One region of the Lyngbya sp. CCY1209 genome, then DNA from elsewhere that is predicted to be linked to it. Evidence: riboswitches for the same ligand, from Rfam matches in the RefSeq annotation. Region 1 holds a riboswitch; the other holds the start of a gene.
The links. Region 1 has a riboswitch for cobalamin ahead of AC0QHF_RS17825 (hypothetical protein). Riboswitches for the same ligand answer to the same signal wherever they lie in the genome.
Positions count from the first base shown of each region.

Region 2: it holds a riboswitch for cobalamin, as region 1 does, so the genes downstream of both, AC0QHF_RS03155 (energy-coupling factor ABC transporter permease) here and AC0QHF_RS17825 (hypothetical protein) in region 1, are expected to answer to the same signal.

Region 1 is NZ_JAYFER010000538.1:9,826-17,461, reverse strand. It holds gene AC0QHF_RS17850 (sulfite exporter TauE/SafE family protein) at 1-347, shown strand, start outside; gene AC0QHF_RS17845 (hypothetical protein) at 787-1,353, opposite strand; gene ribD (bifunctional diaminohydroxyphosphoribosylaminopyrimidine deaminase/5-amino-6-(5-phosphoribosylamino)uracil reductase RibD) at 1,350-2,489, opposite strand; gene AC0QHF_RS17835 (hypothetical protein) at 2,530-2,754, opposite strand; gene AC0QHF_RS17830 ((2Fe-2S) ferredoxin domain-containing protein) at 2,799-3,752, shown strand; cobalamin riboswitch at 3,844-3,988, shown strand; gene AC0QHF_RS17825 (hypothetical protein) at 4,445-5,443, shown strand; gene metE (5-methyltetrahydropteroyltriglutamate--homocysteine S-methyltransferase) at 5,470-7,636, shown strand, end outside.
Region 2 is NZ_JAYFER010000187.1:17,163-24,798, reverse strand. It holds gene rseP (RIP metalloprotease RseP) at 1-902, shown strand, start outside; gene nth (endonuclease III) at 1,065-1,718, shown strand; gene rpsN (30S ribosomal protein S14) at 1,759-2,061, shown strand; gene AC0QHF_RS03175 (hypothetical protein) at 2,198-2,527, opposite strand; gene AC0QHF_RS03170 (hypothetical protein) at 2,578-3,057, opposite strand; gene aat (leucyl/phenylalanyl-tRNA--protein transferase) at 3,124-3,702, shown strand; gene AC0QHF_RS03160 (hypothetical protein) at 3,746-3,901, shown strand; cobalamin riboswitch at 3,931-4,091, shown strand; gene AC0QHF_RS03155 (energy-coupling factor ABC transporter permease) at 4,115-4,870, shown strand; gene AC0QHF_RS03150 (energy-coupling factor ABC transporter substrate-binding protein) at 4,881-5,177, shown strand; gene cbiQ (cobalt ECF transporter T component CbiQ) at 5,187-5,990, shown strand; gene AC0QHF_RS03140 (energy-coupling factor ABC transporter ATP-binding protein) at 5,974-6,828, shown strand; gene AC0QHF_RS03135 (bifunctional diguanylate cyclase/phosphodiesterase) at 6,996-7,636, opposite strand, start outside.

The DNA.
Region 1 (7,636 bases):
TAACCGGCAGTCTCGCCGGACTCCTCGCCGGATTGTTCGGCGTCGGCGGCGGCGTGATCATGGTGCCCCTGCAAATTTTACTATTGGGAGAAACGATAAAAGTCGCGATCCAAACCAGCCTCGGCGTGATTGTCATTACCGCCATTTCCGCCTGTTTCGGGCACGCTTTGCGGGGAAACGTCCTCTGGATTCCCGGAATTCTCCTGGGTTTGGGAGGTTTGGTGGGCGCCCAAATCAGCACCCGATTTTTACCCAAACTACCCGATCGCGTCGTCAGTTTGGCATTCCGAACCTTGCTGGCGTTGCTATCAGTTTATGTGTTCTGGAGGGCGTGGGGAACCATGTAGCACGGGCATCTTGCCGGTGAGGAGGAGCGATCGTTGAAAATGCCTGATGTTGTAGCCGATTTTATTCTTGTTCTTTTAAATTAACCACAGAGGCACAGAGGACACAGAGAGATTAACTGTAAAAAGGAAATGGTGGGTTACTATAAAAGGGAGTAGGGAGTCGAGAGATTGATCATTCCCGGCGTGTTACCACGCCAGCGATCGTTGCTATATTACCCATTAATTTAAGCAATAATAGATCACGGGGAACGCACCCCACAACGAACCCAAATCTGTGTTATCTGTATAATCGGTGAATAAAATCAACTAAAATCTGCGTAATCTGCGTAATCTGTGGACTTAAAATCACTCAAATCTCAGCTATTATCAACCCCCTATTTCAGAGTAAGAAAAGAAAATAGGGAATCAAAAAATTTCCCGACTCCCTACTCCCTATTCCCTACTCCCTCTCTTCCATTGGGGGAAGCCGCGGCACATCCTGGGGGATGCGGTTGAGGGTACTCGAAACCAAAGCGTATCCCAAATAGGCCGGGAGGACGATCGCCACCAAAAACGCGAACCCCGCCAGCCAAGCGGTGGGGTCGAAACCGGAGCCGTAAGAACAGCGGTAGGGGTCGATGGGGGGAGGGGTTTCCGAGGGCAATTGAGAGTCCGTCGGGCGGCGGAACCGCACCCGGCGATCGTCGAGTTTTTCCACCATCACCCAACCCGCGATCGCCTCTTCTTTGCACAGTTGCTCGAAAATCTTCGGGTTGCGAAATAAGTCCCGCTGGGCGCGGACAATTTTATATTCCCACTCCGGGTTACTGGGGGAATGGCCGTTGGGTTGAGACGATCGCGCGGTCTTCGTCTGGGGATTTTCCGAATCGTAGCGGGTCAAAATGTCCTCCTCCTCTTCCTGTTCTCGTTCCGCTTCGGCTTGTGTGGCGCAGATCCAGCTTCCCGCCAGAACGGCTTCCAAGCCCAGGCTGCTGACCATCAAGCTGTAAATAATAACCTCGTTCATGGCATCTCAAGGTCGATGTTCGAGCCGCCGCGATCGCCCAAATAGCCCTCGATCAGGTAATCCGGGCCGAGCGATCGCAGCGTCACCCGTTCCAAGGCTAGGGCCTCAGTCATCCGGGTCAGGCCCAAATCCCCGACGGGGGAAGGTGCCGTCCGTCCACCAATAATTTTAGGGGCAATAAACGCCCAAATTTTGTGAACCGCGCCCCGGGCGATCGCTTCGGCGGCCAACCGCCCCCCGCATTCCCACAAGACCGACAAAAATTGACGCTCATAGAAATATGCCATAACTTGGGCGGGGGTGAGCGGCGAAAACTCCACCACCTCTACCCCCTGTTTCTCCAGGTGCGCCCGAAAATCCGGACGGCGTCCCGCCTCGGCAAACACCACCGTGGGGGCTTCCGAAGTGTCCCACAGCCGCGCCTCCCACGGCAAATCCAAAGTCCGACTCATCACCGCCCGCAGGGGATTCGGTTCCCCCTGGCCGTGGGTAGTTAAATGAGGATTATCCCGCCGCACCGTATTTCCCCCCACCACCACCGCATCGCAGGCGACCCGCAGGCGGTGCACTTCCCGGCGGGCGTCCGGCCCCGTCACCCAAGCGCTGTGTCCCGTATCGGTCGCGATTTTACCATCCAAGGTCATGGCGTATTTGAGGATGCCGAAGGGCTCGCGGTGCAGAATCCGGTGGATGAAAGCCTCGTTGAGTTGTCGGCAGTCCTCCTCTTCCACCCCCGCCACCACCTCGATACCCGCCCCCCGCAGCCGTTCGATGCCGCGTCCGGCCACCAGGGGATTGGGATCGACCATCCCCGCCACCACCTTGGCGACTCCCGCCTCGATCAGAGCCTCCGTACAGGGGGGGGTGCGCCCGTAATGGTTGCAGGGTTCCAGGTTGACGTAAACCGTCGCGCCCCGGGCCCGTTCTCCGGCCTCCCGGAGGGCGAAGACTTCGGCGTGGGGTTGTCCGGCGCCGGGGTGAAATCCCTCGCCGACGATTTCATCTTCATCGACAATGACACAGCCCACCAGGGGATTGGGGGCGGTTTTGCCCAGGCCGCGGCGGGCCAGGTCCAGAGAGTGCCGCATCATCCGGCGATCGCGGTCTGGGAAATCGGGAAGATTCGTTTGGGTCATCTTAATAATTAATTATTAATTGTTAATTATTAATTATTAATTATCGGGCGACGGGGTTCGAGACGGTCCAGTGGGGCCCCCGCAGGGTGGTTTGCAACTGCCAAGCGCCGACGAGGGGATTGTTCACCTTCAGGATGCCATCGTAGACCGCCAAATTGATATAGGGACTCTCCAGAACCGGCCAGTCGGCGAGGCTGCGCCGTTCCCCGTTACTTGAATTCTGGGGGGCGGTGCGGGCTGGGACGGGATGGGTTTCATCCGCCAATATAGGGCGATTCGGGCCGATCGCGACACTGCTGTAAGATCGAGATGCAACGAGTGAGGATCTATCAAAAGGTGCACATCCAGACCCAGAGCTTTGTCCGAGCCTGGCGATCGCTCGCCGACGGTCGCCCGATCCCCTTTTCCCTGTTAGCCGTCGGTGCGGCCAGTAACGCCATCTATCCCCACGTCCCCCTGGTGGCGTTTGCGGCCATGAGCGGGGTGATGTTGACCCGCCAGAGGGCGATCGCAGTTGCCGGGGCAATTTGGTTGATCAACCAGGCGATCGGCTTCGGATGGCGCGGGTATCCCCTCACGGGTGTTGCCTTCACCTGGGGGGCGCTGATGGGTGTCGGAACGCTATTGGTGGTACTGTTGGCGAGTTGGCGACCCCCCTTCAGCCAGTCCACCTGGGTCGGACATGGGCTGTGGAGCGCGATCGCCCTGGTGGGGGGGTTTCTCCTCTATCAAGGACTGATTTTATTCGCCTATTTTTTCATCAGCGATGGGCATTTTATGGAGCCGACGCTCGTTTTGCGGCTGTTCGTGAAGCCAATTATTTGGGGTGGAGCGATCGCGATCGGGTACAATTTCTGTCTCTGGCGCACCTACACCGCCACCCTGTCTAAAAAGCTGAGTTTGTACGAAGAATTACGCCAGATTTATGTGTTGGGCGATCGCCCCATCCCCTACGATCGCAACCCTCTTAAACGTCCTTATATTTCCGTGTGTCGGTCGAGTCGCTGCTATCCTTCTCGCCGATGGCAACCGATTTATGATGCCCTTCAAAAAGCAGTGGAAGAAACCGAAGCCGATGTGACAGTAATGAGTGCCGGTTGTTTGGAAGTGTGCAAACTCGGCCCGGTAGTATTCTACTCCGGCGATCGCACTTGGTACACCCGCGTCACCCCAGAAGTGGCCGGGGAAATTGTCCGAGAACACCTGATCGGCGGTAAAAAAGTCACCCGCCATCTCTATCCGCCTGTCGATGCCCAAGGTTGATATGGCGCCGCGAGTAGGGTACAGGGACGGAGGGGCGATCGAAGATTCTACTCCCTATTTTTCAAACTGACCGATCGCGCATTTTTGTGGTATGCTAGGCAGAACTATCGGTTCTGGCGGGGATCAGCCGCCAGAGGAAACGGGGAAAGTGCAGTGAGAATCTGCCGCTGTCCCGCAACTGTGAAGGAGGTTTCGCACCTCCAAGTCAGGATGCCCGCCGATGGAAAGTCCATGTTCTGCAACATCTGCGAGGTACGGATGATGGTCCATTCAGTCTGTTCAAAATCCAAATCTAAGGGGCGAGTCCTCGACGAAACTCCCGCGCCAATTTTCTACGAACCCGACGGGGGAGACTTTGAGCCTGAGAATTGAAAGACAAAACTCGGGTGCGATCCGTGACAGTGTAGCGATAGCCTATAGCAGTGTGAAATGATTCGTGAAATTTGTCGGCTCAGAGCCCCCAGAATTGGGGGTTTGGGGGCTAGATATTTTTCCAATGCTTTCACAGGGCTGTAGATAGGTTGATGGGGCGAGTATCGCACTTTTAATTAATCGCCAAAAATGCGGGTTGGTGTGATGCCAGTCTGACATTTGCTGCGGTCACAATACGGGTGACTTCCTGACGAGTCATATTGATCGGCTCGTGGGGTGATTTCGTGCTGAAAAAAAATTCAGATCAACAAAGACCAAACATGAGCAATCTCATCATCGGGACGGCGGCAAACGATACGCTTGTCGGTTCCCAGGAATCGGACACTATCAAAGGAAATCAGGGTAACGACTCGATCGCAGGCCTTGGAGGCAATGATATTCTGCACGGAGGCAGTGGAAATGACATCATTTCCGGCGACTTCGGCAATGACGTTCTCTATGGAGACTTGGGCAGTGATACCTTAACGGGCGGTGCGGGGCAAGACCGATTTGTCATCGGACGCCGGAGTGCCACCGTGACGACGGGAGGGCGTTCGGAATCCGATGCCGACACCATCGCCGACTTTACCCCCGGTGAAGATGTCATCACCCTGGAACCCGGTCTGAACTTCGGAGAACTATTCGTCAGTCAAGGCCGGGAAGAATTGGCCGACAGCACCATTATCAGTGATTTGCTCACCGGCCATTTTCTGGCAATTTTGCCCGGTATCGACGCCGACGATTTATCCTTCAGCAATTTCACCACCGCGATCGAACCGCTGGAAATCTATTCCGGATCGACCGAAGATCCCGGAAAAATTGATTCGGCTATCCCCGGATTTACGGGCTCCGACGGGGCGGGAAAAGTCACCCCCAACAATACCCTCAACCCGATTTTTGTCGGCTGGGCAACCGGAGTGGAAAATTATCAGCCCGCCCCCGGTGTCGAAGCCCGATGGCAAACCCCAGAAAACGCCCTGGGGCCGGTTACAGGCGAGTCGGTCAACATCGTCTCCCTCGGCGATCTTGACAGCGATCGAATCGATGCCGGAATACCTCCGGGTGAAATTACCTTTTCCTTCGATTCGGGAATTCGCAATGGTGCCGGAGCCGATTTTGCCGTGTTTGAAAATGGCTTCAATAACCGGGGCGGCATCTTCGGCGAACTCGCCTATGTGGACGTTTCCAGCGACGGGGTAAACTTTGCCCGATTTGAGAGTGACTTTGAACCCGGTTCCAGAAGGTGGAAATTCCACCCAGTTTTTTATTGCCAACTTTGACGTTATTAAATTAGGAGAAATTGACCGTGACGATTCAAACAGAAACCTTGGGCTATCCCCGGATCGGAAAAAAACGGGAAGTTAAAAAAGCCCTGGAAGCCTTTTGGGGCGGAAAATCCGACGAGGAAACCCTGCTGCAAATCCTGCGGGAAGTGGAAACCTCGAACTGGAAAACCCAGTTGGAAGCCGGAATCGATCGCATCGGCATCGGCGACGGCAGCCTCTACGACCTGGTGTTAGATTGGAGCGTGCGGCTGGGCATCATTCCCGATCGCTTCCGCCACTTATCCGGCATCGATCGCTACTTTGCGATGGCCCGGGGCAAAGACGGGATTCCGGCCCTGGAGATGACCAAGTGGTTCGACACCAACTATCACTACCTCGTCCCGGAACTGGACGGAACCCTGCACACCCAAGACTTCAGCGACTTTTTAGCGACCGTGGAACGCGCCCAAACCGTACTCGGCGATCGCGCCGTGCCGATCGTGTTGGGGCCGCTGACCCTGCTGCGTTTGAGTCGCGTGGATCTCGGCTTCGATGATGCCGTCGGCCAACTGCGCGATCGCTATGTCACCTTACTCGAAGAACTGAAAAACGCGGGGGTTTCCGAAGTTCAAATCCACGAACCCGCCCTGGTGTTCGGAGATGCGGAAACCTTCAAAACCGCCACCGCCTCCACCTACGCCGCCTTCGCTGCCGTGGGATTGCCCATTCACTTGGTCACTTATTTCGACGACTTGGGAACCACCTATTCCTGGGTGACGCAACTGCCGGTTTCTGCCATCAGCCTCGACTTCACCAGGGGGCGGAATTTGGATTGGCTCAAACAGCACGGTTTCCCGGCAGACAAACGCCTGGGGGTGGGAATTGTCGATGCCCGCAACATTTGGAAATTGCGGTTGGAAACGACCCTTTCCACCTTGGAAACCATTCAAAGTGTCACGTCGAATTTCAGCTTGCACCCCTCGGCATCCCTGCAATTTGTCCCCTACGATGCAGCTCTGGAAAAGGAACTGCCCGAACCCCTGCGAAATGTCCTCAGCTTTGCCGAACAAAAGCTGGATGAAGTGGCACTTTTGGCCCGTTCTCTTGCCGAGGACGACGCCCGCCACCGTCACTTGAACGATTCTCAAAAACTGTGGGCGATTTTCGAGGAATTCAACCCCATCAATTCTGGTGTGTGGGAACAATTGAATAGCCTGACAGAATCTGATTTTCAGCGATCGCCCTCCTATTCCCTGCGACTGTCCAAACAGGTGCAACTGCCCCCCCTGCCCACCACCACCATCGGCTCATTTCCCCAAACCCAGGAGGTGCGACAACTGCGGGTGAAGTACAAGCGGGGCGAGTTGAGCGAAACCGAGTACCGGGCCGCGATCGACGCCCAGATCGCCGAGTGCATCAAAATCCAGGAGGCGATCGGGCTGGATGTCCTGGTACACGGGGAATTCGAGCGCACCGACATGGTGGAATATTTCGGGCAGCAACTCGAAGGGTTCGCCTTCACCGTGCATGGCTGGGTGCAAAGTTACGGCAGCCGCTGCGTGCGTCCCCCCATCATTTACGGGGATGTCTCGCGCCCCCACCCGATGACCGTGCGGGAATACAAAGTCGCCCAATCCCTGACTGAAAAGCCGATGAAGGGGATGCTCACCGGGCCGGTGACAATCATCAACTGGTCCTTCCCCCGCGCCGATATTTCCCGGCGGGATCAGGCGTTTCAGATCGCCCTGGCGTTGCGGGAAGAAGTGGCCGATTTGGAAGCTGCGGGGGCCCAGATCGTCCAGGTGGACGAACCCGCCCTGCGGGAAGGATTGCCCCTGAAGACGGAACGCTGGAGCGAGTATCTGACCTGGGCGGTGGATGCTTTTCGCCTGTCAACGGCGATCGCCCGACCCCAAACCCAGGTTCACACCCATATGTGCTATAGCGAATTTGGCGACATTATCCGCGACATCGAGAATCTGGATGCGGACGTGATTTCCATCGAAAATAGTCGCAGCAATAACCGCACGTTAAAAGAGGTGACGGAAGCGGGCTATTCCCATCAAATTGGCAACGGAGTTTACGACGTTCATTCTCCCATAGTTCCCCCGACTGAGCAGGTGGTGCAACAGTTGAAATCTGGCATCGCCAACCTCCCCACGGAGCAAATTTGGGTGAATCCCGATTGCGGGTTGAAAACTCGCCACT
Region 2 (7,636 bases), on a different contig from region 1:
CGGATGAAGACCCGGACAGCACCATCCCGCCGGACGACCCGGACCTGTTGAGCAACCGCCCCATTCTTGATCGCGCGATCGTGATCAGTGCGGGCGTGATCGCCAATTTGATTTTCGCCTACTTCCTGCTCGTCGCCCAGGTCGGACTCGTGGGCATCCCGGAATTTAACTACGATCCCGGCGTGCGGGTCCCCGCCGTCGCCAGCGAAGTCAGTTCGGCGGCGGCTCAAGCCGGCATTCGGGCCGACGATCTGATCGTCGCCGTGGACGGGGAGGAACTCGGCGCCTCTAAGGACTCCATCACCCGCCTGATCGAGGTGATTCAAAACCACCCGAACCAGCCCCTGCCCATGACCATTCAACGGGACGATCGCACCCTCCCCGTCACCGTCACCCCGCAACCCGGAGAAGATGGGAAAGGCCGCATCGGCGTGCAACTGAGCCCCAACGGCGAAATCGTCCGCTACCGCGCCGACGGGCCGATCGACGCCTTTGTCAAAGGTGCGGCGGAGTTCCAGCGCATCACCGATCTGACGTTGCAAGGATTTTCCCAACTGATCAACAACTTCGGGGAAACGGCGGGGCAACTCTCCGGCCCGGTGGGCATCGTCGCGATCGGTGCGGACATCGCCCGTTCGGACGCCGCCAGTTTATTTCAATTCGCCGCCCTGATCAGCATCAACCTGGCGATCATCAACATCCTGCCCCTGCCGGCCCTCGACGGCGGCCAGTTGGCGTTTCTCCTCATCGAAGCCCTGCGCGGAAAACCCCTCCCCAGCCGCGTCCAAGAAAGCGTCATGCAGACGGGGTTGATGTTGCTGTTGGGATTGGGGATTTTCCTGATCATCCGGGATACCGCCAACCTGACCGATCTCACCTGGGTGCGATCGCTCTTCCAGTAGGTCGCCCTTCCGTACTGGGGGGAGGGGATTGGCGAACCGACAGGCCCAATGCCCCGACTCCCCAACTTTAGATTGACTCATTCCCCCTTTCCCGTTGCCTCTCACCTATTGCCTGTCACCTATTGCCTGTCACCTATTGCCTATTGCCTCTTATAACTTTCCATGACGAATCGCAAAAAAATCGGCGATCGCAAGCGGGCCCTGGAACTTCTGGTCCGCCTCAAACGCCTCTACCCCGACGCGGGATGTACGTTGGCCTATCAAACCCCCCTGCAATTGTTGGTCGCCACCATGCTCTCGGCCCAGTGCACCGATGAGCGGGTCAATCAAGTCACCCCGGCCTTATTTCGCCGCTTCCCCGATGCCTTTTCCCTGGCGACGGCGGACTTGGAAGAGGTGCAAACCCTGGTGCGGTCCACCGGATTTTATCGCAACAAGGCCCGCAATATTAAAGAAGCGTCTCGCCTGATTGTGGAAAAGTTCGGCGGGGAAGTCCCGAAGCGGATGGAGGAATTGCTGGAGTTGCCGGGAGTCGCCCGCAAAACGGCGAATGTGGTGCTCGCCAACGCCTACGGCATCAACATGGGGGTGACGGTGGATACCCACGTCCGGCGCCTCAGCCGACGCCTGGGGTTGACGGAACAGGAAAATCCGATCCGCATCGAGCGGGATTTGATGCAACTTCTGCCCCAGGCGGACTGGGAAAATTGGTCGATCCGCCTGATCTACCACGGCCGTGCGATCTGTACGGCCCGAAAGCCGGCGTGTTATGATTGTGAATTGTCTGATTTATGTCCGTCGGCCGGGAAGTGCTGACGGGAAAACTCTCAAAATTTGGAGGCATTAACACTTCGACATGGCTAAAAAAAGCATGATCGAGCGCGACAAGAAGCGCAAACAGCTCGTCGAAAAATATTCGGACAAGCGGGCTGAACTCAAAGAGCAGTTTCGGACGGCCACCTCTCAGGCTCAAAAAATGGCGATTCACCGCCAGATCCAGCAATTGCCCCGCAACAGCTCCCGGACTCGGGTGCGGAATAGATGCTGGGTGACGGGACGGCCTCGGGGATACTACCGGGATTTCGGACTCTGTCGCAACCAAATTCGGGAAATGGCCCACAAGGGACTGTTGCCGGGAGTGGTCAAGTCCAGTTGGTAGGGGTTTTGTAAGTCAAAAGTCAAAAGTCAAAAGTCAAAAGTCTGAACTTTTGATGAATCAGGCTCCGGGATGCGGAGGAAGAAATAACCCCCCCTCTGCCTCCTCTGCCTCCTCTGCCCCCTCTGCTCCGTTGTCTTTAATGGCCGCAGCAGCGTTCGTACCCTAGGCTGTCGAGGAGTAGGTCGCTGACGGCGTTGGCGATGGCGAACTCGCCGAAAAAGCTTTTGGAAAAGTCGAACGCTTCCATCTCCGTGACGATCGCGATCACGAGGCAACCCAGATCGTTCTCGCCCTCCATCCGCTGGCGGACGAAGATTTGGGAGGCCCGTTCGGCAATTTCCGCGTTGACGGCCTCGGGAATAAATTCGCGATCGAGCCAGTCGTGCAGGGCTGTTTGCAGCCACTCTCCTTCCTGGCGGGGGTTTTCGACCGGGGGCAGGGTGATGGGTTTGAGCGGTTCAGGCATAGGCTCTTTAGATTTGCAAGAACGGCTGGAACTGACGTTGACAACAACGGTCACTGTTGAACCACGGTGACGACCGGGGACTCCAAGGTGTCCTCCGTCTCGATTTGATTCGTCCGGTTCAGTTCGTCTATTCTAGCTTGGATCAGTTCCACCAGTTGCACCCGAACCAGTTCGGCGAAGATCCGGTTGATGGAAGATTCGAGGGGATTGGCTTCCGCTTTGCAGGAAACCTGGTAGGTTTTGTACTTCTTGGTCTTGTAGGATTTGGTTTTCGGATCGAGAACTTGATTTTTGGTAGTCCGACTTTGGATCGAGACGGAGGGATGGGGCCGCCGATACCAAAACAGGCGGTAGGAGCGGGTATTTTCGTTGCTCAGAAAGCGCAAAATTGTATCGGTGGTTCCCGACAGCCGGACGGCGTAAGTGTTCTCCACCTTGTGAATTTGTAAATACCCCCAATCTTTTTCGGTTTTATTGAGGAGTTTGCCCAAGGTGTTCTCAAGTACGGGATAAGAATCCTGCTTTAGCATAATATTTGAAACAAAAAATACGGTTCTATATTCAACCTTATTTCATCATATCAGAATTAGAAAAATATGCAATATGACCTCTCGGAAATTATTGAAGGGTACGCCCGGGGCTATTTCTTGATGGCGAACGACGGGGAAGATTCTTTGGGGTGGTATACGAGTCGCGAGCGGGCGCTCATTCCCCTCGACGATCGCTTCCGTTACCCGCGATCGCTGCGGCGAGCCCTGAATCAAAATCGCTTTGAAGTGGCGGTCAATCGGGATTTTAACGGGGTTTTGGAGGGCTGCGCCAATCGGGAAAGCACCTGGATTTCTTCGGAATTGAAGAGCATTTATCGGTTGTTGAATGAGGCGGGATGGGCCCACAGTTTTGAAACCTGGCAGGGCGATCGCCTCGCGGGGGGGATTTTGGGTCTCGTCATCGGCGGGGCATTCATCGGGGAATCGATGTTTTTCAACATTCCGGAAGGCTCGAAAGTGGCGATGGTGAAGTTGGTCGAACGGCTGCGATCGCGGAATTTTATCCTCTTCGATGCCCAAATGAACAACCCCCACCTGGAGCGGTTCGGCGCTTATATCGTCACCCAAAAAAAGTATAATAAATTACTCGCAAAAGCCCTGGAAAGAGACTGTTATTTGCAATAAGATTGGGGTCGGTCTTGATTGTCATTGCGGAGGCAACTCTCAAATGCAGGTCGAAATTTATATTTTAGTTGACCATTCCAAACCCTCGACCCGAGTTGACGTTTTCGGGTCGGAACCCGACGCAATTTTGGCAAAAAATCGCCGGGACGAGCCGTCGAAAGTTGAAATTTTCAAAAAGAAAATTGACATCCCCACTTAATTGGATGATGACTGGGTTCGATTCTGTGGTACAATACCAAAACTGTCGGTTTCAGGGGGGAACAGCCCCTGGAGGTAACGGGGAAAGTTCGGTGAAAATCCGGCGCTGTCCCGCAACTGTGAGCAGATTTTGTAAAGAATTGTAACCAAAATCTGTGAGTCAGGATGCCCGCCGATCGCGCGATCCATCACTCATAACATCTGCGAGGTACGGATGAGAAAAATGAATCGAAAATTGCACCTTGCCGCGATGGCAGGGTTGAGCTTTTATATCATTATCGGCGCCGCCGCCCCCGCCCAGGCGATGCACATCATGGAAGGATTTTTGCCCCTTCCCTGGGCGGTTTTTTGGTGGGTGTTGGCGTTGCCATTTTTCGCGATCGGATTGCGATCGCTCACCCAAATCACCCGAGAACACCCCGAACTCAAACTCTTAATTGCCCTCGCCGGAGCCTTCAGTTTCGTCCTTTCCGCCCTCAAAATTCCCTCCGTCACCGGCAGTTGTTCCCACCCCACCGGGACGGGTTTGGGGACGGTTTTATTCGGCCCTTGGGTGATGACCGTTTTGGGCAGTTTGGTGCTATTATTTCAAGCCGTATTACTCGCCCACGGCGGCTTGACAACCCTCGGTGCCAACGCCTTTTCGATGGCGGTAGTCGGCCCCTGGGTGGCTTTCGCCATCTATGGATTATCCCTGAAATTCGGACGGCAGAAATTGGGCATTTTCTCGGCGGCAACCCTGGGAAGTTTGGCAACTTATCTGGTGACATCAGTTCAGTTAGCCATCGCCTTTCCCGCCGCTTCCGGCGGCATCCTCGCTTCCTTCCTCAAGTTTGCCGGAATTTTTGCCCTCACCCAACTGCCCCTCTCCGTCAGCGAAGGATTGTTGACAGTATTGGTTTGGAATTGGCTGCAATCTTACGCCACCGAAGAACTACAAACCTTGAAACTTTTGAACGTCAATAACTAGGGAAAAAACGATGCAACCTTCAGAAAAATCATCCAAAAATGGCAACGGACTCATGATTCTGGCTGTCATCGTCCTGGCGGTTTTACCTTTAATTTTCGTGCGGGGAGAATACGGCGGTGCCGACGGGGAAGCGGAGCAGGCGATCGCGGAAATTCGACCCGACTATCAACCCTGGTTTGAACCCGTCCTAGAACTTCCCAGCGGCGAAGTCGAAAGCCTGCTATTTGTATCCCAAGCCGCGATCGGCGCCGGAATTGTCGGATATGTCATCGGCCTGTATAAAGGGCGCAAAGAAAGAAAAAACTGACCCGTTTAAATGCACCATCAAATTGATTCCCTAGCCTACAGCAATCGGCTGCGTTATTTACCCCCCGAACACAAATTGCTATTTGCGGCGACGCTATTTTGCTTCGGTTTCGCGGCTCCACCCGTCCTGCAAATTTTAATAACAATCTGGATGGCCATCTGGATCGTCGGTTACGCTCAAATTCCGGCTTCCATTTACCTGAAATTGCAGGCCATTCCCCTGGCGTTTTGGTTCGCCAGCCTTCCCGCTTTAGTTTTGGGGACAGTTTGGGTCGCCCATATCGAATCCATCCGAGCCGATGTAATCTGGGGAATCAGTTTGGGAAATGTCTTCCTCTATTGTAGTCGGCAAGGTATCCAACAAGCCGGTTTTCTGCTGACCCGTTCCGTGGCGTTGACCTCCTGTATGTATTTTATTTTGCTGACGACTCCCTTCGCGGAAATGATCCGAATTTTGAGAAAAATTGGCTGTCCTGGTGCGATCGCGGAACTGCTGACGCTGATGTATCGGTTTATTTTCCTGTTGACCGAAACTGCCAACCAACTGCTGATCGCTCAACAGGTGCGGGTGGGTTACGGGAACTGGAAAACCGGACTTCGCAGCGCCGGCATTGTCGCCGGTCAACTGCTGCACCAAACCCTCGAAAATTACCGTCAAATTGCCCTCGGATTGACCTCGCGGGGATATGGGGGAGAGTTGCAGGTTTGGTCGATTCGCCGGGACAAACCGAACCCCCGATATACAGCCGAGGCGGTATTCGGTTGTTGGCTGCTGTTCGTGAGTATCGGGTGGTCTTATGTCGCCAGAATATAACCTATTGGAATTCGACGGCGTTTCCTATACTTATCCCTGCAATCAGCGCCCGACCCTTCAGGATTTTACCCTGGATATTCAGTCGCACCGACGCCACGCCGCGATCGGTCGCAACGGCTGCGGAAAAACCACCTTTTTTCGGCTTGCGAACGGGTTGTATCGGCCCCAAAAAGGGGTGATTCGCTGGCGGGGAAAGCCGCTGAAGTACGATCGCACCTCCCTCAATCAATTGCGCCAACAGGTGGGTTTGGTCTTCCAAAATCCCGAACAACAGTTGGTGGCGACGACCGTAGAAGAAGATATTTCCTACGGACTCTGCAATCTGGGTTTGTCCGAGTCGGAAATCGCCCGCAGAGTCGGGCAAACTTTGCGGGATTTCGACTTAATGAGTTTAGCCGATGCGCCGATCAACTATCTGAGTTTGGGGCAGAAAAAGCGGGTTTCCATCGCCGACGTGATGGTTTTACAACCGCAATTGTTATTTCTGGACGAACCAACTGCCTACCTCGATCCCTATCAAGTTCGCAATTTTCACACCCTTTTAAATCGCATTCAAGAGATGGGGACGACTGTCGTTTTGGCGACCCACAATTTGGATTTTGTGGAAGCCTGGGCGGATTGGGTATTTGTCATCGACGGCGGACGGGTGGCGTTGGAGGGAACCCCGGAAACGGTTTTTAACCAAATACAGAAATTGCGAGATTTGGGTTTGGGGGTTCCGCTGGTTTTTGACGTGATGAATGGGTTGATGGAAGATGAGGCGATCGCCCTTTCTCCCGAACAGTTGCGAGGGATTCGGCATCACATCCGCCGCCGAAGTTGGCATGGAGAAGGTTAATATTTTCGGCTTTTTGCGATCAGATCAAATCCTGAAAATTAACCACACAACATCTGTGGCCGCAGCGATCGGGGAAATTTCCTTTCACCCTCCCTTTCCCCCTTTCCCTTAACCCCTCCCTACACCCGATCGCAGTTGGTCCGGTAAATAACCGGATCTGATAGAATTTACTGTAGCGACATGGGGGGTTGAAGTTCGGTTTCTTGGCGACTCAATAACGCTTCGACCGCTTCACAGTTGAGGGGGCGGAAGAAGAAATAACCCTGTCCGTATTTGCAGTTAAATTGTTGGAGTTGGTGCAGTTGTTCGGCCGTTTCGATCCCCTCCGCGATCGCATCCATCCGCAGGCTCTGGGCGAGGGCGACGATCACCCGGACAATCTCCAGCTTATCTTCCGCGCCGGGAATTTTGCTCACAAAAGAGCGGTCGATTTTGAGGATATCCACCGGGAATTGGTGCAGGTAGCCCAGGGAACAATAACCGGTCCCGAAGTCGTCGATACAGATTTTAATTTGCTGGTGTTTGAGTTGAGTCAAGGTGGCGATCGCCAGTTGAGGATCGGCCATGATCGCAGTTTCGGTAATTTCCAACTTCAAATCCGAACCCCCCACCCCCGTTTCGGTCAAAATTTGGCCGATGCGGCGGCTCAGATCGGCCGTAAATTGCTGCGAGGAAAGATTGACACTCATCATCAACGAAGAATAAATCGAAAAGCGTTCCTTCCACTCGCTCAACTGATAACAAGCCTTTCGCAATACCCATTCGCCAATTTCGACAATCAATCCCGCCTCTTCCGCCACAGGAATGA